2 regions of the Streptomyces sp. NPDC002265 genome follow, and region 1 is predicted to be linked to the other one. Evidence: riboswitches for the same ligand, from Rfam matches in the RefSeq annotation. Region 1 holds a riboswitch; the other holds the start of a gene.
The links. Region 1 has a riboswitch for glycine ahead of gcvT (glycine cleavage system aminomethyltransferase GcvT). Riboswitches for the same ligand answer to the same signal wherever they lie in the genome.
Positions count from the first base shown of each region.

Region 2: linked by a shared signal. The riboswitch ahead of gcvP (aminomethyl-transferring glycine dehydrogenase) and the one ahead of gcvT (glycine cleavage system aminomethyltransferase GcvT) in region 1 are both predicted to bind glycine.

Region 1 is NZ_JBEOWS010000007.1:49,180-59,383, reverse strand. Features, by position in the region: gene ABT085_RS02540 (L-serine ammonia-lyase) at 90-1,457, opposite strand; gene glyA (serine hydroxymethyltransferase) at 1,544-2,806, opposite strand; gene gcvH (glycine cleavage system protein GcvH) at 2,821-3,198, opposite strand; gene gcvT (glycine cleavage system aminomethyltransferase GcvT) at 3,307-4,425, opposite strand; glycine riboswitch at 4,499-4,606, opposite strand; glycine riboswitch at 4,607-4,707, opposite strand; gene ABT085_RS02520 (AAA family ATPase) at 4,958-5,632, shown strand; gene ABT085_RS02515 (enhanced serine sensitivity protein SseB) at 5,731-6,534, shown strand; gene ABT085_RS02510 (enhanced serine sensitivity protein SseB C-terminal domain-containing protein) at 6,730-7,518, shown strand; gene ABT085_RS02505 (ABC transporter permease) at 7,840-8,847, shown strand; gene ABT085_RS02500 (ABC transporter substrate-binding protein) at 8,916-10,204, shown strand, end outside.
Region 2 is NZ_JBEOWS010000247.1:1,216-11,419, reverse strand. Features, by position in the region: gene ABT085_RS32500 (DUF881 domain-containing protein) at 141-977, shown strand; gene ABT085_RS32495 (small basic family protein) at 974-1,306, shown strand; gene ABT085_RS32490 (DUF881 domain-containing protein) at 1,921-2,724, shown strand; gene ABT085_RS32485 (zinc-ribbon and FHA domain-containing protein) at 2,786-3,688, shown strand; gene ftsR (transcriptional regulator FtsR) at 3,732-4,469, shown strand; gene ABT085_RS32475 (bifunctional nuclease family protein) at 4,566-5,039, shown strand; gene ABT085_RS32470 (MerR family transcriptional regulator) at 5,278-5,922, shown strand; gene ABT085_RS32465 (DNA polymerase IV) at 5,980-7,431, shown strand; gene ABT085_RS32460 (PRC-barrel domain-containing protein) at 7,681-8,052, opposite strand; glycine riboswitch at 8,168-8,263, shown strand; gene gcvP (aminomethyl-transferring glycine dehydrogenase) at 8,444-10,204, shown strand, end outside.

The DNA of each region.
Region 1 (10,204 bases):
AGGGACTCTCTGGGGACTTTCCGCCGCGTAAGCAGGGAAGGCCCTGACAGCGCTGAAAGATGCGAACGCGCTGGTCAGAGCCTGTTTCCCTAGCACTCGATGATGTTCACCGCCAGACCGCCGCGGGCGGTCTCCTTGTACTTGACGCTCATGTCGGCGCCGGTTTCCTTCATCGTCTTGATGACCTTGTCCAGGGACACCAGGTGGGAGCCGTCGCCGCGCATCGCCATCCGGGCGGCCGTGACGGCCTTCACCGCGGCCATGCCGTTGCGCTCGATGCACGGGATCTGGACCAGGCCGCCGACGGGGTCGCAGGTCAGCCCGAGGTTGTGCTCCATGCCGATCTCGGCCGCGTTCTCCACCTGCTCGGGGGAGCCGCCGAACACCTCCGCCAGCGCGCCCGCCGCCATGGAACAGGCCGAGCCGACCTCGCCCTGGCAGCCGACCTCGGCGCCGGAGATGGAGGCGTTCTCCTTGAACAGCATGCCGATGGCACCGGCGGCGAGCAGGAAGCGGACCACGCCGTCCTCGTCCGCGCCCGGGACGAAGTTGATGTAGTAGTGCAGCACCGCGGGGATGATGCCGGCCGCGCCGTTCGTCGGGGCGGTGACCACCCGGCCGCCGGCCGCGTTCTCCTCGTTCACCGCCATCGCGTACAGGGTGATCCACTCCATGGAGTGGGCCAGCGGATCGCCCGCCGCCCGCAGCTGACGCGCCGTCTTCGCCGCCCGGCGGCGCACCCGCAGACCGCCCGGCAGGATGCCCTCGCGGGACATGCCGCGCGACACGCACGCCTGCATCGTCCGCCAGATCTCCAGCAGCCCGGCCCGGATCTCCTCCTCCGTACGCCAGGCGCGCTCGTTCTCCAGCATCAGGGAGGAGATCGACAGACCGGTCTCCCTCGTCAGCCGCAGCAGCTCGTCACCGGTACGGAAGGGGTACTTCAGGACGGTGTCGTCGAGCTTGATGCGGTCCGCGCCCACCGCCTCCTCGTCGACGACGAAACCGCCGCCGACCGAGTAGTACGTCTTCGTCAGCAGCTCGGCGCCCGAGGCGTCGTACGCCCACAGCGTCATGCCGTTCGCGTGGTACGCGAGGGTCTCGCGGCGGTGCAGGACCAGATCGTCGTCGAAGGAGAACGGGATCTCGTGCTCACCGAGCAGCCGGAGCCGTCCCGCCTCCTTGATCTCCTCCACCCGGGCGTCGGCCCGCTCCACGTCCACCGTGCGCGGCGAGTCGCCCTCCAGGCCGAGCAGCACCGCCTTCGGGGTGCCGTGGCCGTGGCCGGTCGCGCCGAGCGAGCCGTACAGCTCGGCGCGTACGGACGCGACGGAGCTCAGCAGGCCGTCGCCGCGCAGTCTGCGGGCGAACATGCCTGCCGCGCGCATCGGGCCGACCGTGTGGGAGCTGGACGGGCCGATGCCGATCGAGAACAGGTCGAAGACCGAGACGGCCACGGTGACTCCTCAGAACGGGGGTGGAACATGGGGTGGGGCACCGCGCTCACCTCTTCAGTGTGCGCGCGGTGCCCCGTATTGCGGTACTACTGCCCCAGGGCGGGGTACAGCGGGTGCTTGGCGGCCAGGGCCTCGACCCGGGCCTTCAGCGACGCGGCGTCGTACGACGGCTTGAGCGTCTCGGCGATCACGTCCGCGACCTCGGTGAAGTCCTCGGCCGTGAAGCCGCGGGTGGCGAGCGCGGGCGTGCCGATGCGCAGACCCGACGTCACCATCGGCGGCCGCGGGTCGTTCGGGACCGCGTTCCGGTTGACCGTGATGCCGACCTCGTGCAGCCGGTCCTCGGCCTGCTGGCCGTCCAGCTCGGACTCGCGCAGGTCGACCAGGATCAGGTGGACGTCCGTACCGCCCGACAGGACGTTCACGCCGGCCGCACGGGCGTCCGGCGCGGTGAGGCGCTCGGCCAGGATGCGCGCTCCGTCCACCGTACGACGCTGGCGCTCCTTGAAGTCCTCGCTCGCGGCGACCTTGAAGGAGACCGCCTTGGCCGCGATCACGTGCTCCAGCGGACCGCCCTGGAAGCCCGGGAAGACCGAGGAGTTCAGCTTCTTCGCGAACTCCTTCTTCGCCAGGATGATGCCGCCGCGGGGGCCGCCGAGGGTCTTGTGCGTGGTGGAGGTGACCACGTCCGCGAACGGGACCGGGTTCGGGTGCAGACCCGCCGCGACCAGGCCCGCGAAGTGCGCCATGTCGACCCACAGGTAGGCCTCGACCTCGTCCGCGATCCGGCGGAACTCGGCGAAGTCCAGCTGCCGCGGGTACGCCGACCAGCCCGCGATGATCACCTTGGGGCGGTGCTCCTTGGCGAGCCGCTCGACCTCGGCCATGTCGACCAGGCCGGCCTCGTCCACGTGGTACGCGACCACGTCGAACTGCTTGCCGGAGAAGTTCAGCCGCATCCCGTGGGTCAGGTGACCGCCGTGGGCCAGGTCCAGGCCGAGGATGGTGTCGCCCGGCTGGGCCAGCGCGAACAGAGCGGCCTGGTTGGCGGAGGCGCCCGAGTGGGGCTGCACGTTGGCGTACTCGGCGCCGAACAGCTCCTTGACCCGGTCGATGGCGATCTGCTCGGCGACGTCGACGTGCTCGCAGCCGCCGTAGTAGCGGCGGCCCGGGTAGCCCTCGGCGTACTTGTTGGTCAGGACCGAGCCCTGTGCCTCCATCACCGCGACCGGCGCGAAGTTCTCGGAGGCGATCATCTCCAGGGTGGACTGCTGGCGGCGCAGCTCGGCGTCGACCGCGGCGGCGATGTCCGGGTCGAGCTCGTGCAGGGGCGTGTTCAGAAGCGACATGTGTCCGGGACTCCTCAGCCGGCGGAAAAGGCGGTGTACTCGTCGGCGGAGAGCAGCTCGGCGGGCTCGCCCGTGACGCGCACCTTGAACAGCCAGCCGCCCTCGAAGGGGGCCGAGTTCACCAGCGACGGGTCGTTCACCACGTCCTCGTTGACCTCGGTGATCTCGCCGTCGACGGGGGAGTACAGGTCGCTGACCGACTTGGTCGACTCCAGCTCGCCGCAGGTCTCGCCCGCGGCCACCGTGTCACCGACCTCCGGGAGCTGTACGAAGACGACATCGCCGAGCGCGTTGGCCGCGTGCTCCGTGATGCCGACCGTCGAGACGCCGTCCTCGGCGCCCGACAGCCACTCGTGCTCCTTGCTGTAGCGCAGCTGCTGGGGGTTGCTCATGGCCTGAATTCTCCTGTACGCAGGGAAGTGCTGCTGAATGGGGGACAACGGGAACCGCCGCTGAGCAGCGGAAAGTGCGCGGTGTCACATGTGGACCGCGCCCAGTGTCTACTTCTGGCGCTTGTAGAAGGGCAGAGCCACGACCTCGTACGGCTCGTGAGTGCCCCGGATGTCCACGCCGACTCCCGGCGCGCCCGGCACCGCGTGTGCCGCGTCGACGTACGCCATGGCGATCGGCTTGCCCAGCGTGGGGGACGGCGCGCCCGAGGTGACCTCGCCGATCACCTCGCCGCCGACGACGACCGCGAAGCCGGCGCGCGGGATGCGGCGGCCCTCGGCGACCAGGCCGACCAGGACGCGCGGCGGGTTGTCCTGGGCGCGGGCGGCCGCCTCGGTCAGCGCCTCGCGGCCCACGAAGTCACCCTCCTTCTCGAACTTCACGACCCGGCCGAGACCGGCGTCGAAGGGCGTCAGGGAGGTGGTCAGCTCGTGCCCGTACAGCGGCATGCCCGCCTCCAGGCGCAGCGTGTCCCGGCAGGACAGACCGCACGGGACCAGCCCGACGGGCGCGCCCGCCTCGGTCAGCGCCTGCCACAGCCGCTCCGCGTCGGCCGGGGCCACGAACAGCTCGAAGCCGTCCTCGCCGGTGTAGCCGGTGCGCGCGATCAGCGCGGGGACGCCCGCGACGGTGCCGGGCAGGCCCGCGTAGTACTTCAGGCCGTCGAGGTCGGCGTCGGTGAGCGACTTGAGGATGCCGGGGGACTCCGGGCCCTGCACGGCGATCAGCGCGTAGGCGTCGCGGTCGTCGCGGACCTCGGCGTCGAAGCCGGCCGCCCGCTCCACCAGCGCGTCGAGCACGACCTGCGCGTTGGAGGCGTTGGCGACGACCATGTACTCGGTCTCGGCCAGCCGGTAGACGATCAGGTCGTCCAGGATGCCGCCGTCGGCCTGGCAGATCATGGTGTAGCGGGCGCGGCCGACGCCGACGGAGGCGATGTTGCCGACCAGGGCGTGGTTCAGCAGCTGCGCGGCCTGCGGGCCGGTCACCGTGATCTCACCCATGTGCGAGAGGTCGAACAGACCGGCCTTCGTGCGCACCGCGGTGTGCTCGTCGCGCTCGGAGCCGTAGCGCAGGGGCATGTCCCAGCCGGCGAAGTCGGTCATGGTCGCGCCGAGCGAACGGTGCAGGGCGTCGAGCGCGGTGTGACGGGGTGGCGTGCTGCTCATCGGACGGTCGTCTCCCAATGCGATGGGTCCCCCGCGCGGGAGCGAATCCGAGCACGGGGAAGGGCGAGGTCGTTCCTCCCCATCTGTCATCGGAACCTGAGAGGTTCGTCGTGACCACTCGGGGACACGACTTGCACCTTGGGTGGGACCGCTGTCACAGCGGTCCGCTTTTCAGATGTGCCTCGCCCACGCGGTAACGGTGCCTGAGAGATTCAAGGGAGGGACTTGCTCCTTCGGCGCCCCGGGCAGCACGGCTGCCGGGAACTCTCCCGCGCGGATTCAAACGGCCGGTATGCAGTTGGCGCGCACATCATTGCACGCCTCGTCGCGCCGGGGGCAGGCCCTCCTCGCCTCCCCGGGGCACGGGCCCGCCGTGCTCGCGCCCCGGGGGTGCGCCCGGCGCGCCCGGCCGGGGGCGGGCCGCCGCTGTCACCGGCTTGTGGCGGAACGAGCACGAAATCCCGAAGCGCCACGCATTACCTTCTCTTTACGCTCAGTGGGGAAAGGACTTACCTGACCCCAGGGGAGGACGATCACGGTGAACAGGATCACGGCGTATGTGGCCGGCTCGGCCACCGCACTGCCCGAGCAGAGCGCTGCCCCGGCGGTCGAGACGCGCGCCCCGCGGCCCGCACCGGTCGTCCGCGATCTGCGCGAGCGCTCCGGGCACAGCCCGCACGGCCTGGTCTTCGGCCCCCACGACCTGGTCGTGGTCACCGGCCTGCCCGGCAGCGGCAAGTCCACGCTGATGCGGCGGGCGGTACGGGGGGTCGGCGTCGACTCCCAGGACACCCGCGACCGCTGGGACGGCCGGACGCCGCGCTTCCTGCCGTACGCCGTCTACCGCCCGCTCGTCCGCCTCGCCCACTACGCCGGGCTGCACAGGGCGCTGCGCGCGGGCGGGGGAGTCGTCGTGCACGACTGCGGCACCCAGGCCTGGGTGCGCGACTGGCTGGCCCGCGCGGCCCGCCGCCGGGGCGGCACCCTGCACCTGCTGCTGCTCGACGTCACCCCGTCCGCGGCACTGGCCGGGCAGCGCGACCGGGGCCGCGGTGTGTCGCGCTACGCCTTCCTGCGCCACCGCCGCGCGGCCGCCCGGCTGCTGCGCGCCGTGGAGCGGGGCGAACTGCCCCGGGGCTGTGCCTCGGCGGTCCTGCTGGACCGGGACGCGGCGGACGTCCTGCGCCGGATCGACTTCGCCCCCTGACCGGTTCCGCCGCCGATCCGTCCCGGGGACGATCCCGCGCGGGCCCGTACCGGTTAGCCTTTCAGCCACAGCAGCGGTTCCCAGCAGGCGGTAGAGAGATGGACTTCCCGGCGGACCTTCCCGCGGACCTTCCCGCGGGCTTCCCCGCACAGGCGCACCCCCATCCGCACGGCGGATGGCCCGGCAACGAACTGGAGGAGGTGCTCTCCGCCTCGGTCGGCGTCCCGACGGCCGGCGGCCGGATCGTCGAGGTCCTCGGCCGCAGCTTCGTCTGGGTGCCGCTGCCCAACGGCGGCGGCCCGCACAGCGGCCCCCTCGACCTGCCCACACTGGAGATCGAGGGCCAGGTGTACGTGCCGGTCTTCAGCTCCGAGGAGCAGTTCCGCCAGGTCGTCGGCACGCACATGTCGTACACCGTCGCGCCGGCCGTGGAGTTCGCCCGCGGGCTGCCGCCGCAGGCCGGCCTCATCGTGAACCCCGACGGCGTGGTGGGCATCCCGCTGCCGCCGCCGGCCGTGGCGGAGCTGTGCCGCAGCGGGCGGACCCCGCTGGACGGGTTCGCGAGCGGCGGCCGGGTGCGGCTGTTCGAGCCGGACTGGCAGGACGACCCGGTGGACTTCCTCGCCGCGGCATCGGCCGAGTTCGCGGAGACCGGGGTCGTGCTGACGGCCCGCCGCGCCCTGGCCGAGGTCGAGACCGGCGAGCCCGTGCTGTTCGTCGGGGTCGAGCTGTCCCGGTGGGAGGGCGACCTGCGGGTCCTGCCGATGGACGCGCTCGGCCGGGCGCTGGCCCGGGCCGCCGTCCGCTGGCCGGTCAACCTCGTCCTGCTCGACGTGGTCGAGGACCCGGTGACGGAGTGGATGCGGGAGCGGGTGCGCCCGTTCTACCAGCGCGGCCACTGACGGCGGACGCGGACACCGGCGACCGGACAGCGGTTGTCGGCCACCGGACACCGGCGACCGGCCACCGGCCCCGGTGTCCCCCGGCCGCCCCGGCCGCTCGGCAACAACCTCCGAACTCCTGGGCGGCTGTTGCCGACTCCGCCGCCTAAGGTGGTTTCATATCCAGGGCCACGTTTCTCGAAGGGGCGGTAAAGGGTGAGCGCGAGCGGCACTGCCGCGACCGGGCAGGTCGAGCACATGCTGCGCCAGGTCACGCCCGGGCGTTACGACGCCTACGAGGCGCTGCTGCGTGCGCTCGCGACCCCGTCCTCCGGCCAGGTCTGGATGCTGCTGTGGCACGGCCAGGCCGGCTCGCCCGACGCCCAGTACGGGAACATGGAGGTCGACGGCTACGGCTACGCGCCGTGCGTCACCTCCGCCCAGGAGCTCTCGGCCAGTGGCTGGAACCGTTCGTACGAGGTCGTGGACGGCCTCGACGTCGCCCGCACCCTCTACCCCGACCACTTCGGCCTCTGGCTGAACCCGCACGCCCCCGGCGGCGGGCTCGGCATCCCCTGGCTCGACCTGCGGCGGATCGCCACGGGTCTGGAGCGTCAGCCGGCCGGTCCGCTGCGGCTGTCGGAGCCGGGCATCGAGATCCCGCAGTTCTACGCCCTGCTCGCGCAGAACGCCCACCGCACCCCCGCGGTGCGCGCGCTGCGCCGCGCCTGGGTGCAGCCGACGCTCGGGGCTCCGTACCTGGTCATCGGTCTCGACGTGTACGACACCTCGCCGGCCGCCGTCGACTCGGTGCGGGCGATGATGCAGCAGTCCATCGGCGCGGTGCCGGACGGGCTGCCGGTGTCCACGGTGGCGATGTCCGACGAGCACGACCCGGTCGTGATGTGGATGCGGGCGGGCGCGCGCCCCTTCTACGACCGTGAGGCCCACGTGCAGGCACCGGCGGGCGGGTACGGATACCCGCCCGCACCCGGACGTTACTGACGGGCTGTCATCTCAAGGCCGCGGCGGCGCGCAGCGGAAGAGCCTCGTCTGCGCGCGTAGATCGGGGCGTAAAAGCGTGAAGTGTCCTAATTTTCAGAACTCGTCCGTGTCCGACCCCCGTTACCCACTGTCCGGATAACGGAACCCTCTTGGTGGCATCACGTTTACGCATCCATTAGCCGCCAAGTCTGGCGACCGATCGCCCAGGCATTGAAGACTCCCAGACCAGGGGAGTTTCGCCCCTGTGTACGACGGACTGATCACGCCGCTACCGCGGCAAGTGTGGGCCGGCTACCGCCGGTTGAGAGGGGTCCCTGCCAGATGACGGCACCATTGCACGAGCCGACCGCGGATGCGGCCCCGAGCGCGGCCGAAGAAGCGGCGGTCGCCACCGCCGACGCCAAGGCCGTACAGGGTCGTTCCCTGGGCCGGATCGCCTGGGAGCGCCTCAAGCGGGACAAGCTCGCTCTGACGGGCGGCATCGTGGTGCTCGTGCTCATCGCGATAGCCCTGCTCGCTCCGGTGATCACGAGCCTGGTCGGGCAGGACCCCGACGCGTACCACGAGAACCTGATCGACCCGCTGTTCGGCACGCCCACCGGCTCCCTCGGCGGCCTGAGCGGCGACCACCTGCTGGGCGTCGAGCCGGTCAACGGCCGCGACATCTTCGCCCGCATCCTGTACGGCGCCCAGATCTCGCTCCTGGTGGGCTTCCTGTCGGCCGTCGTGGCCGTCGTCCTCGGCACCGTCCTCGGCATCCTCGCCGGTTTCTTCGGCGGCTGGGTCGACTCGCTCATCAGCCGGGTCATGGACGGTCTGCTGGCCTTCCCGCAGCTGCTCTTCATCATCGCCCTGGTCTCGGTCATGCCGAACGACATGCTGGGCCTGCACGGCACCGGCGTGCGCGTCTTCGTGATGATCCTGGTCATCGGCTTCTTCGGCTGGCCCTACATCGGCCGCGTGGTGCGCGGCCAGACCCTCTCGCTGCGTGAGCGCGAGTACGTCGAGGCCGCCCGCTCGCTGGGTGCCGGCCAGCTCTACATCCTGTTCAAGGAACTGCTGCCCAACCTGGTCGCGCCGATCATCGTGTACACGACGATGATGATCCCCACGAACATCCTCACCGAGGCCGCGCTCAGCTTCCTGGGCGTGGGCGTGAAGCCGCCCACGGCCTCCTGGGGCCAGATGCTCTCGAACGCGATCGACTACTACGACTCGGACCCCATGTACATGGTCGTGCCCGGCGTAGCGATCTTCATCACCGTTCTGGCCTTCAACCTCTTCGGCGACGGCGTGCGTGACGCGCTGGACCCGAAGGCCTCCCGCTGAACCGCCGTACCCCAAGCGTCCCGTGGCCTCACACGGGGTCTCTCATCAAATCCGGAGGATCCGAGATCGTGACTACCCAACGCACCTCAGGGCGGCGTAAGCAGGCGCTGGCCGCTGCTGCCGCGGTCGCCGCGCTGCTGACCACGGCGGCGTGCGGCGGCGGTGGCGGTACTGACGACAACGGTGGCTCGAAGAACGGCGCTGCCGGCTTCGACGCCGCGAACAACAAGGTCGCTCAGGCCTCGCTCGCCAAGAAGGGCGGCACGCTGAAGTTCGGTGGAGCCCAGGACGCCGACTCGTGGGACACCACGCGTGGCTACTACGGCTTCATGTGGAACTTCGCGCGCTACTACAGCCGCCAGCTCGTCACGGGCAAGACGGAGCCCGGCAAGGCCGGCGCCGAGGTCACCCCGGACCTCGCCACGGGCCTCGCCAAGGTCACGGACGCCGGCAAGACCTACACCTACACGCTGCGTGACGGCGTGAAGTGGGAGGACGGCAAGCCGATCACCTCCAAGGACATCAAGTACGGCATCGAGCGCGTGTGGGCGCAGGACGTGCTGTCCGGCGGCCCCGTGTACCTGAAGGACGTCCTGGACCCGAAGGGTGCCTACAAGGGCCCCTACAAGGACACGTCCGCGGACAAGCTCGGTCTGAAGGCGATCGACACGCCGGACGACAAGACCATCGTCTTCCACCTGCCGGTGGCGAACTCGGACTTCGAGGAGATGCTGGCCCTGGTCTCGGCCTCCCCGGTCCGCCAGGACATGGACACCAAGTCCAAGTACGGCCTGCACCCGTTCTCCTCGGGCCCGTACAAGTTCGAGTCCTACGCGCCGGGCAAGGACCTGACCCTGGTCCGCAACACCTCCTGGGACCAGGCCTCGGACCCGATCCGCAAGGCCTACCCGGACAAGATCTCGGTCAAGTTCTTCTCGAACGCCAACGACCTGGACCAGCGTCTGATCAGCGGTGACCTGGACCTGGACATCAACCAGACCGGCATGTCGCCGCAGGGCCGCACCACCGCCCTGAAGCAGCACAAGGACAACCTGGACAACCCGGTCTCCGGCTACGTCCGTTACGCGGTCTTCCCGCAGAGCGTGAAGCCGTTCGACAACGCCGAGTGCCGCAAGGCCGTCATCTACGGCGCCGACCACGTCTCGCTGCAGACCGCGCGCGGCGGCCCGGTCGCCGGTGGCGACATCGGCACCAACATGCTCCCGCCGTCCGTCGCGGGCGCCGAGGGCCAGAGCTACGACCCGTACGAGCTCAACGGTGCGAACAAGAACGGCAACGAGGCCAAGGCCAAGGAGGCCCTGAAGGCCTGCGGCAAGCCGAACGGCTTCTCCACCAC
Region 2 (10,204 bases), on a different contig from region 1:
AAGTGTCCCCAAGGGGGCCTGTCCGGCACGTCGGAGGGGCCGTTCGGAGGTACGGGTCGCGACATGCGACGATGTGCGGCATGCCGCAGGAGCCCCCCGTTCGGAGTACATTCACGCGCCCGTCGCGTCCGGACGCGTCCATGTCGCTGCTCACCAACGTCATGGATCACAGCCTGGACGACGGATACGCCGAGGCAGCCGCCCGCAAGAAGGCCGAGGGCGGCGGCGGCCTGCCCCGGACGCTGAGCGCGAAGCTGGGTCTCGCCGCCGGTCTGGTGCTCGCCGCGCTGGTCGTGACGGTCGGCGCGGCGCAGGCTCGGATCGCGGCTCCGGTCGTGGCCAAGGAGCGCCAGGAGCTGATCGACCGTATCGACCGGGAGACCAAGGCGGCGGACGAGCTGGAGGGCACCGTCGACGAGCTCCGGGACGACGTGAGCGCCCGGCAGCGGGAGGCGCTCCGCGACGACGGCGGCGACAGCCGGGCCGAACTGGTGGGCATCCTCTCGGGTGCCTCCGCGGTGCACGGGCCCGGTGTGAAGCTGGTCGTGAACGACGCCAAGGAAGCCACCACCGGAGGGAACGGCGATCCGCGCGAGACCTCCGGGTTCTCCGACACCGGGCGGGTGCGCGACCGGGACATGCAGCGGGTGGTCAACGGGCTGTGGGAGTCGGGCGCCGAGGCGATCTCCATCAACGGACAGCGGTTGACTGCACTGTCGGCGATCAGGGCCGCGGGGGACGCGATACTGGTCGACAACAGGCCGCTGGTGCCGCCTTACACGGTGCTCGCGGTGGGGGACGGGAAGCGGCTGAGCACCAAGTTCCAGAACAGTGCAGACGGCCTGTATCTGAACGCCTTGCAGGAGAACTACGGCATCCGGACCGCCATCTCCACGGAGAGCGCCCTCCGGCTGTCGGCCGCACCGAGTGTGATCGTACGTACAGCACAGCCGATATCCGAGAAGGGCACATCGTGATCGCCGTACTGGGCCTCGTCGTGGGAGTCGTGGCCGGCCTTTTGGTCCGCCCCGAGGTTCCGGCGGTCGTCGAGCCTTATCTTCCGATCGCCGTCGTGGCGGCTCTCGACGCCGTCTTCGGCGGTCTGCGAGCCATGCTCGACGGGATCTTCGACGACAAGGTGTTCGTCGTGTCGTTCCTGTCGAACGTGGTCGTGGCGGCGCTGATCGTCTTCCTGGGCGACAAGCTGGGTGTGGGTGCCCAGCTGTCCACGGGTGTCGTGGTCGTCCTCGGCATCCGCATCTTCTCCAACGCCGCGGCCATCCGTCGGCACGTGTTCCGGGCGTGAGACCGACGATGAGCAACCAGGACGAACAGCCTGAGCCGCGCCGGCCCGAGCCCGCGCGGCCCGAGCCGGAACGACCCGAGCCCGAGCCGGAACGACCCGAGTCCGAGGAGCGCCGGCCCGAGCCCGAGCCTGAGCGGGCCCAGCCTGAGCAGCGGCGGCCGGAGCCTGGGACCGAGCGGCGCGAGCCGGAGCAGCGGCGGGTCGAGCCTGAGCCCGAGCGGTCGCAGCCCGCGGAGCAGCGGCCGGAGCCGCGTCGGCCCGAGCTTGAGCGGTTGCGCCGGCTTCGGTCCGAGGTGGAGCGGCGGCAGCCTGAGCAGCGACGCCCCGATCTTGAGCCTCAGCGGCCTCAGCCCGAGCCACGTCGACCGGAGCCGCTCGAGTCGGAGCGGTCCCGGCCGGACTGGCGCCGGCCGGAGCAGCGGCGGGTCGAGCCTGAGCCCGAGCGGTCGCAGCCCGCGCAGCAGCGGCCGGAGCTGCGCAGGCCCGAGCCCGAACGCCCCTTGGTGCAGCGGCCCCAGTCCCAGCCGGAGTGGTCCCGGCCGCAGCCGGAGCGGCCGAGGCCGCAGCCCGAGCCGCCCCGTCCCCAGCCGGAGTGGTCCCAGCCCGAGCACGGGCTGCGCAGGGAACTGCCCGACGAGGTGCCCCCGCAGCCTGCCCAGGCCGAGCAGCCGGCCGACACGGCGGCCGAGCCCGTGCAGTCCGGTCGGCAGCGGCTGGTGCAGGGGCTGTGGCCGCCGCGTCTGTCGCGGGCCCAACTCATCGTGGCCGTCCTGCTGTTCGGCCTCGGCTTCGGGCTGGCCGTGCAGGTGGCGTCGAACAGCGACAGCGACAGCGCGCTGCGCGGCGCACGCCAGGAAGATCTTGTTCGGATCCTCGATGAACTGGATGACCGTACTCAGCGTCTTGAGGACGAGAAGCAAGGTCTCGAGAAGCAGCGCGACGAGTTGGAGAACAGCTCCGACGCGGCCGAGGAAGCCCGTAAGCAGACACTCGAGAAGGAACGGCAACTAGGCATCCTCGCGGGCACGGTGGCCGCGCAGGGGCCCGGCATCACGATGACGGTCGAGGACACGAAGGGGACGGTCCAGGCGGACATGCTGCTCGACGCGATCCAGGAACTGCGCGCGGCCGGCGCGGAGGCGATCCAGGTGAACGGGGTGCGCGTGGTCGCAAGCACGTACCTGACAGAGTCCGGGAAGAGTGTGAGCGTCGACGGGAACAAGATCAACGCTCCCTATCGTTTCAGTGTCATCGGCAAGCCGCAGGATCTCGAGCCGGCGCTCAACATCCCTGGAGGCGTGGTGCAGACACTGGAGAAGGAGCAGGCCACGGTGACCGTCGAGCGTTCGGGCAAGATCGTCGTGAACGCCTTGCGGGCGGCGGAGCGGCCTGACTACGCTCGGTCGTCCTCCCAGTGAACCGGGGGTGCATGGGGGTCGTCGCCCCAGGGCATGAGGTTGCGGGGGGTCGGCGCACCGAATGGGTGGTGCGTGGTGGAAACTGTCTGGTGGATACGGACGTTGTGAAGATGTCCGGGTCGACCGGTGTATTGAGTCAGGGTTCGTCCTGCCCCACGGGCGGGTCTGTTTCGGTCAAGGGGAATCGCCCGTGAAGTTGTTTGCGAAGTTGTTCGGCAAGAGTGCTCGAGAGGGTAACGACAACGCGACCGCTCGTCATCGCGCACAGCCCGACGCGGACGGCCAGCGGCCGTTGTTCCGGGACCAGGTGGCTGGTCCGGGTGGTGACCTCTCCGGGGGTCAGGGCGCGGCGTCAGTTGACCCTGCCCAGTCCGGCGGCATAGGTTTCGGGCAACCGTCAACCTCAAGTTCGGGTGGAGGGTTTTCCGTGTCGGCCCTGGTGTGTACGAGGTGCGGTCACCGCAACGGCGAGAACAGCCGCTTCTGTTCCAACTGTGGCGCACCGCTGCGCCCCGGTCTGACGCCCGAGCGGGCGTCCGAGACGACGTCGACGATCTCGATCTCGGGGATCGAGGCCTACGACGCCGAGGTCACCGGCCAGACGTCGGTGCCGACGCTGTCGCCCGAGGCGCAGGCGGCCGTCGACGCGCTGCCGCTGGGTTCCGCGCTCCTGGTGGTGCGCCGGGGCCCGAACTCGGGCAGCCGCTTCCTCCTGGACGGCGAGCTGACCACGGCCGGGCGGCACCCGCAGAGCGACATCTTCCTCGACGACGTGACGGTCTCGCGTCGGCATGTGGAGTTCCGGCGTGGCCAGGACGGCTCGTTCACGGTCGCCGACGTGGGCAGCCTCAACGGCACGTACGTCAACCGCGAGCGGATCGACGAGGTCCCTCTGGCCAACGGCGACGAGGTGCAGATCGGCAAGTACCGGCTGGTCTTCTACGCGAGCCAGCGAGGCTACTGACCCTCCCCCGGACTGTGTCCGGGGGGACCCCCAGGGAAGGTCCATGCTTCGAACACCGGGCGGCGGTGCCGGGCACGGCACCGCCGCGGCGGACAGTGGGCTGATGAGTATCGGCTCGGTGCTGAACACGCTGCGCGAGGAGTTCCCCGAGGTCACCATCTCCAAGATCCGATTCCTGGAGTCCGAGGGCCTCATCGAGCCGCAGCGCACCCCTTCGGGGTATCGCAAGTTCAGCATCAAGGATGTCGAGCGTCTCGGTCACGTCCTGAGGATGCAGCGCGACCACTATCTGCCGCTCAAGGTGATCCGGGAGCACCTGGACGCCATGGAGCGCGGGGAGGCCGTACGGCTGCCCGCGCTGGGGCGCCAGCGGGAGGGCGAGGCCGTCCCGGAGGTCTCCGACGGCTCCACCGCGTCCCGGATCGGGCGGGCCGAGTTGCTCGCCGCCGCGGAGGTCGGCGAGCGCGAGCTCGAGGAGTGGCAGTCCTACGGCCTGATCACCCCGCTGGAGGGCGGCGTGTACGACGCCGAGGCGGTCACGGTCGCCTCGCTCGTCATCGAGCTGGGGCGATTCGGGATCGAACCGCGCCACCTGCGGCTCATGAAGGCCGCCGCCGACCGCGAGGCCGGCCTGGTGGACCAGGTGGTGGCCCCGCTCAAGCGGCATCGCAACCCGCAGACCAGGGCACACGCCGAGGACCGTACCAAGGAGCTCGCGGGGCTCACGGTGAAGCTGCACGCGGCGCTGGTACAGACCGCTCTCGGGGTGCGGCTGCCCTGAGAGCAGGGCGGCCCCGGGGTCTGCCGGACGGCGTGATCGGGCGCCCGTTCCCGGCCCGACTACCCAAACATCCCGGGCACGGCCTAGGGTTGCTGTGTGAACGAGCTCGATGTCGTAGGTGTCCGGGTCGAAATGCCCTCCAACCAACCGATCGTGCTCCTGCGCGAAGTGGGAGGCGACCGTTACCTCCCTATCTGGATCGGGCCGGGGGAGGCGACGGCGATCGCTTTCGCCCAGCAGGGCATGGCCCCCGCGCGACCGCTGACCCACGACCTGTTCAAGGACGTGCTGGAAGCCGTCGGCCAGGAGCTGACCGAAGTGCGCATCACGGACCTGCGTGAGGGCGTCTTCTACGCGGAGCTGGTGTTCGCGAGCGGGGTGGAGGTCAGTGCCCGGCCGTCCGATGCCATAGCGCTGGCACTGCGTACCGGGACGCCGATCTACGGCAGCGACACGGTCCTGGACGACGCGGGGATCGCGATCCCGGACGAGCAGGAGGACGAGGTGGAGAAGTTCCGCGAGTTCCTCGACCAGATCTCACCCGAGGACTTCGGCAGCAGCAGCCAGTAGGCGCTGCGCGGGCGCGTCGCCCGGCCCGGGTGGCGCGCCGCGGCGGCGGCAATTGCCAGCGGCCAGTGAGTGCGTCCTGCGGCTCCCTCCGAGAGCATTCGGCTAGCCTTTCCCCGCGGTGGGGTACGGGAAACCACTCCTAGGGTGATTATCACTCGGCGTGCCGAGTGTGGCGATCGTTGACGCACCCCTGGTGACTGCCTACCGTCGAGGAGGCAGGTCAAGGACGGAGGTCGGCGTGAGCAGCAGCGGCGGCGGTATGGCTGGGGGTGCCCCGGGACGCGGTTTCGGGGCGAGCGGTCCGTACCCGCTTCACGGCAACGCGGCCGACCATGCTCCGCACCGACCTTCGGCAGTGCCGAGCAGCGGAGGGGCGACGTCCATGGCGTCCGAGCAGATCGGCTACCGGGGCCCGACGGCCTGCGCGGCCGCCGGTATCACCTACCGGCAGCTCGACTACTGGGCCCGTACCGGCCTGGTCGAACCGAGCGTGCGGCCTGCCCACGGGTCCGGGACACAGCGGCTGTACAGCTTCCGCGACGTGGTCGTCCTGAAGATCGTCAAGCGGTTCCTCGACACCGGGGTGTCGTTGCAGAACATCCGTACCGCCGTGCGGCACCTGAAGGAGCGGGGCTTCAGCGACCTGGAGCGCATGACGCTGATGAGCGACGGCGCCACGGTGTACGAGTGCACCTCGCCCGACGAGGTGCACGCGCTGCTCCAGGGCGGGCAGGGCGTCTTCGGGATCGCCGTGGGCGTGGTGTGGCGGGATGTGGAGAGCGCCCTGTCACAGCTGCACGGGGAGCGGATCGACACCGGGGAGACCCTGGTCGGACCCAACCCGGCCGACGAGCTGGCGCGGCGGCGCAACCGGGCCGTCTGAGGTCCGCCCCGGCGCCGCGCGAGGGCAATGTCAGTGGCGTAGGGCAGCATCGGAGATGTGAGAACCGCGCCCACGATCCTGCATCTCGACATGGATGCCTTCTTCGCCTCGGCGGAGCAGGCGTCCAAGCCGAGCCTGCGGGGAAAGGCCGTCGTCGTGGGCGGGCTGGGACCGCGCGGGGTGGTGGCGACCGCTTCGTACGAGGCACGGGTCTTCGGCGTGAACTCGGCGATGCCCATGGCCCAGGCCCGACGGCTGGTGCCGAACGCGGCCTATCTCGTGCCCCGATTCGGGTTCTACCGTTCGATCAGCGAGCAGGTGATGGCGCTGCTGCGGGGTCTGTCGCCGCTGGTGGAGCCGTTGAGCCTGGACGAGGCGTTCGTGGACCTGGAGGCCGGGGGAGCGGCCTGGGACGCCGGGTCGGCCCGCTCGGCGGGGGTGAAACTGCGTGCCGACATCCGGGCGGTGACGGGGCTCACGGGGTCCGTGGGGCTGGCCGCGTCGAAGATGCTGGCGAAGATCGCCTCCGAGCAGGCCAAGCCGGACGGTCTGGTGCTGATCGAGCCGGGCACCGAGCGGGCGCTGCTCGGGCCCATGTCGGTGCGGACCCTGCCGGGCGTCGGTCCGGCCACCGGCGACCATCTGCGGCGGGCCGGGATCACCACGGTCGACGAGATCGCCGGGGCCGGTGAGGACGAGCTCGTCCGGCTGCTGGGCAAGGCGCACGGCCACGCGCTGCACGCGATGGCGCTGGCGCGCGACGACCGGCCCGTGGTGGCCGAGCGGGAGGCCAAGTCGGTGTCGGTCGAGGACACGTACGACGTCGACATCCACGACCGGCTCAGGGTGGGGTTCGAGGTGGCGCGGCTGGCCGACCGGTGCGTGGGGCGGCTGCGCGGGGCGGGCCTGTCCGGGCGGACGATCGTGCTGAAGGTGCGGCGGTACGACTTCTCCACCCTGACCCGGTCCGAGACGCTGCGCGGCCCCACCGACGATCCGGCCGTCGTGCGGGAGGCGGCGGCCAGGCTGCTCGACTCCGTGGACACCACGGGCGGTGTACGGCTGCTCGGGGTGGGCGTGACGGGGCTGGCCGACTACACGCAGGAGGATCTGTTCGCGCAGGCGGCCGGCGAACAGGCGGGCGCCGTGGAGCAGGAGGCGGCAGCGGACGAGTCCGTACCGCAGCCGCCGGAGCCGGTCGAGCGGCACTGGCCGGCCGGACACGACGTACGGCATGCCGAGCACGGGCCCGGGTGGGTGCAGGGCAGCGGTCTCGGCCGGGTCACCGTACGGTTCGAGACGCCCGACTCGGCTCCCGGCCGGGTGCGGACCTTCCGGATCGACGACCCCGACCTGGAACCGGCGGATCCACTGCCACTGGTGCGGCGAAGACCGGTGGAGGCCGAGGATCCGGGAGCGGTCCGCGGCGCCGAGGAGGAGGATGCGGCGGCCGAGGGGGAACCGCCGGCCGAGGAGCCGTCGAGCGCTGCGGAGCACGCGGCCGGCTGACGGCGGGCTCGGAGACCTGACGGGTGACGGGACGGAGCCCCGGCTGTCCGGAACGTCACGGACCGGAGGGAGGCTCGGGGCGTGCCGGTGCGGTGCGATCTCCGTCACCGGGCATCCGGTGCACCCCGATCGCCGTCGACGGTGACCAGGCAGGTCGGCGAGGGGACCAACTGTCTCCGGCGGGCGTGCCGGGCCTGGCCGCGGCAGCTCTCCAGGGCCACCGTGGGCCGGCGGGTGCGGGCGCCGGCGTCAGGACTCGTCCGGGCCGGCCAGCTTGCCGAAGTCGTGGTCCGGGAAGGGAGGCGGGGCTGCGATGTCGAGGCCGTAGTGGTGGTAGAGCTGGAGTTCCTGTTCGGGGGAGAGGTGACGGCCGACGCCGAAGTCGGGGGCGTCCTTGATCAGAGTGCGGTCGAACGGGACGCGCAGTGCGCCCTCGACCAGTTCGCTGGGCTCGAGCGGGACGAAAGCGTCCCTCGAGAACAGACCGGTACGTATGGCTGCCCACTCCGGTACACCGGTGGCGTCGTCGAGGTACACCTCGTCGACGGTTCCGATCTTTGTGCCGTTGCGGTCGAACGCCTTGCGGCCGATCAGGTTGCGCGGATCGACATCGGTCTGCACGGTCCCTCCTCCAGGTCGCAAACTCATCCGTAAGCACTACAAAAGAGCACATTCAGGAAGGTGGCCACTCGAAGACTCCCGTGTTGAGGTCGCTGGTACTCTGGCAAGCGGCTGCTGACCCCGTGCGGGAGAGTCCTCCGGACATCACCGGAGGCGCCGAAGGAGCAAATCCTCCCCGGAATCTCTCAGGCACACGTACCGCACGGACGAGGTCACTCTGGAAAGCAGGACGGGTGTCGACGACCCGCGTCCTCACCGACGGTGAAAGCCGGTGACCCCATTCCGGGCGATCCGGTGAAGCTCTCAGGTTGAGATGACAGAGGGGGAGGCCGTCCGGGTACCCGCGCCAGGGTGCCCCTCGCAGGTCGCGTCAGACCAGGAGGCCTCCGCAATGACCGCCCACCGTATTCCGCTCTCCGAGCTCGAACAGGGAATCCCGTTCGAGCAGCGCCACATCGGGCCCGACCTCGAGGCACGGGCCAAGATGCTCGCCCAGGTCGGGTACGGCTCGCTGGACGACCTCACGGCAGCCGCGGTACCGGATGTGATCAAGAACGCCGACGCCCTGGACCTGCCGGGCGCGCGCACCGAGGCCGAGGTGCTGGCCGAGCTGCGCTCCCTGGCCGACCGCAACCAGGTCCTCGGCTCGATGATCGGCCTCGGCTACTACGGGACCTTCACGCCGCCCGTCATCCTGCGCAACGTGATGGAGAACCCGGCCTGGTACACGGCGTACACGCCGTACCAGCCGGAGATCTCGCAGGGCCGCCTGGAAGCGCTGCTGAACTTCCAGACGACGGTCGCCGAACTCACCGGGCTGCCGACCTCGGGCGCCTCGCTGCTCGACGAGGGCACGGCCGCCGCCGAGGCGATGGCGCTGTCCCTGCGCATGGGCAAGAACAAGAAGGGCCTGTTCCTGGTCGACGCGGACGCGCTGCCGCAGACCATCGCCGTGATCGAGACCCGCGCCGAGCCGACCGGCGTCGAGGTGGTCGTCGCCGACCTCAGCGACGGCATCCCGGCCGAGATCGCCGAGCGCGAGATCAACGGTGTCCTCCTCCAGTACCCGGGCGCCTCCGGTGCCGTGCGTGACCTCAAGCCGGTCATCGACCAGGCCCACGAGCTGGGCGCGCTGGTCACGGTCGCCGCCGACCTGCTCGCGCTGACGCTGCTCACCTCGCCCGGCGAGCTGGGCGCGGACATCGCGGTCGGCACCACCCAGCGCTTCGGCGTGCCGATGGGCTTCGGCGGACCCCACGCCGGCTACATGGCGGTGCACGAGAAGTTCGCGCGCAGCCTGCCCGGCCGTCTCGTGGGCGTCTCCGTCGACGCCGACGGCAACCGGGCCTACCGCCTCGCTCTTCAGACCCGTGAGCAGCACATCCGCCGGGAGAAGGCGACCAGCAACATCTGCACCGCGCAGGTGCTGCTCGCCGTGATGGCGGGCATGTACGCGGTCTACCACGGGCCCGACGGCCTGAAGGCGATCGCCGGCCGCACCCACCGCTACGCCACGCTCCTCGCCGCGGGCCTCACCGCCGGCGGTGTCGAGGTCGTGCACGGCGCGTTCTTCGACACGCTCACCGCGCGGGTCCCGGGCCGGGCCGCCGAGACCGTGGCGGCCGCGCGCGAGCGCGGGGTCAACCTGCACCTCGTCGACGCCGACCGGGTGTCCATGTCCTGCGACGAGACCACCACGCGCGCGCAGCTCGCCGCCGTGTGGACGGCGTTCGGGGTCGAGGCCGACATCGAGGCGCTGGACGCGGTCACCGAGGAGACCCTGCCGGCCGCGCTGCAGCGCACCGACGTCTACCTGACCCACCCGGTCTTCCACCAGCACCGCTCGGAGACCGCGATGCTCCGCTACCTGCGCAAGCTCTCCGACCGCGACTACGCGCTCGACCGGGGCATGATCCCGCTGGGCTCCTGCACCATGAAGCTGAACGCGACCACCGAGATGGAGCCGGTCACCTGGCCCGAGTTCGGCCAGCTGCACCCCTTCGCGCCCGCCGACCAGGCGCAGGGCTACCTCACGCTCATCCGTGAGCTGGAGGAGCGGCTCGCCGAGGTCACCGGCTACGACAAGGTGTCCCTCCAGCCCAACGCCGGTTCGCAGGGTGAGCTGGCCGGTCTGCTCGCGGTGCGCGGCTAC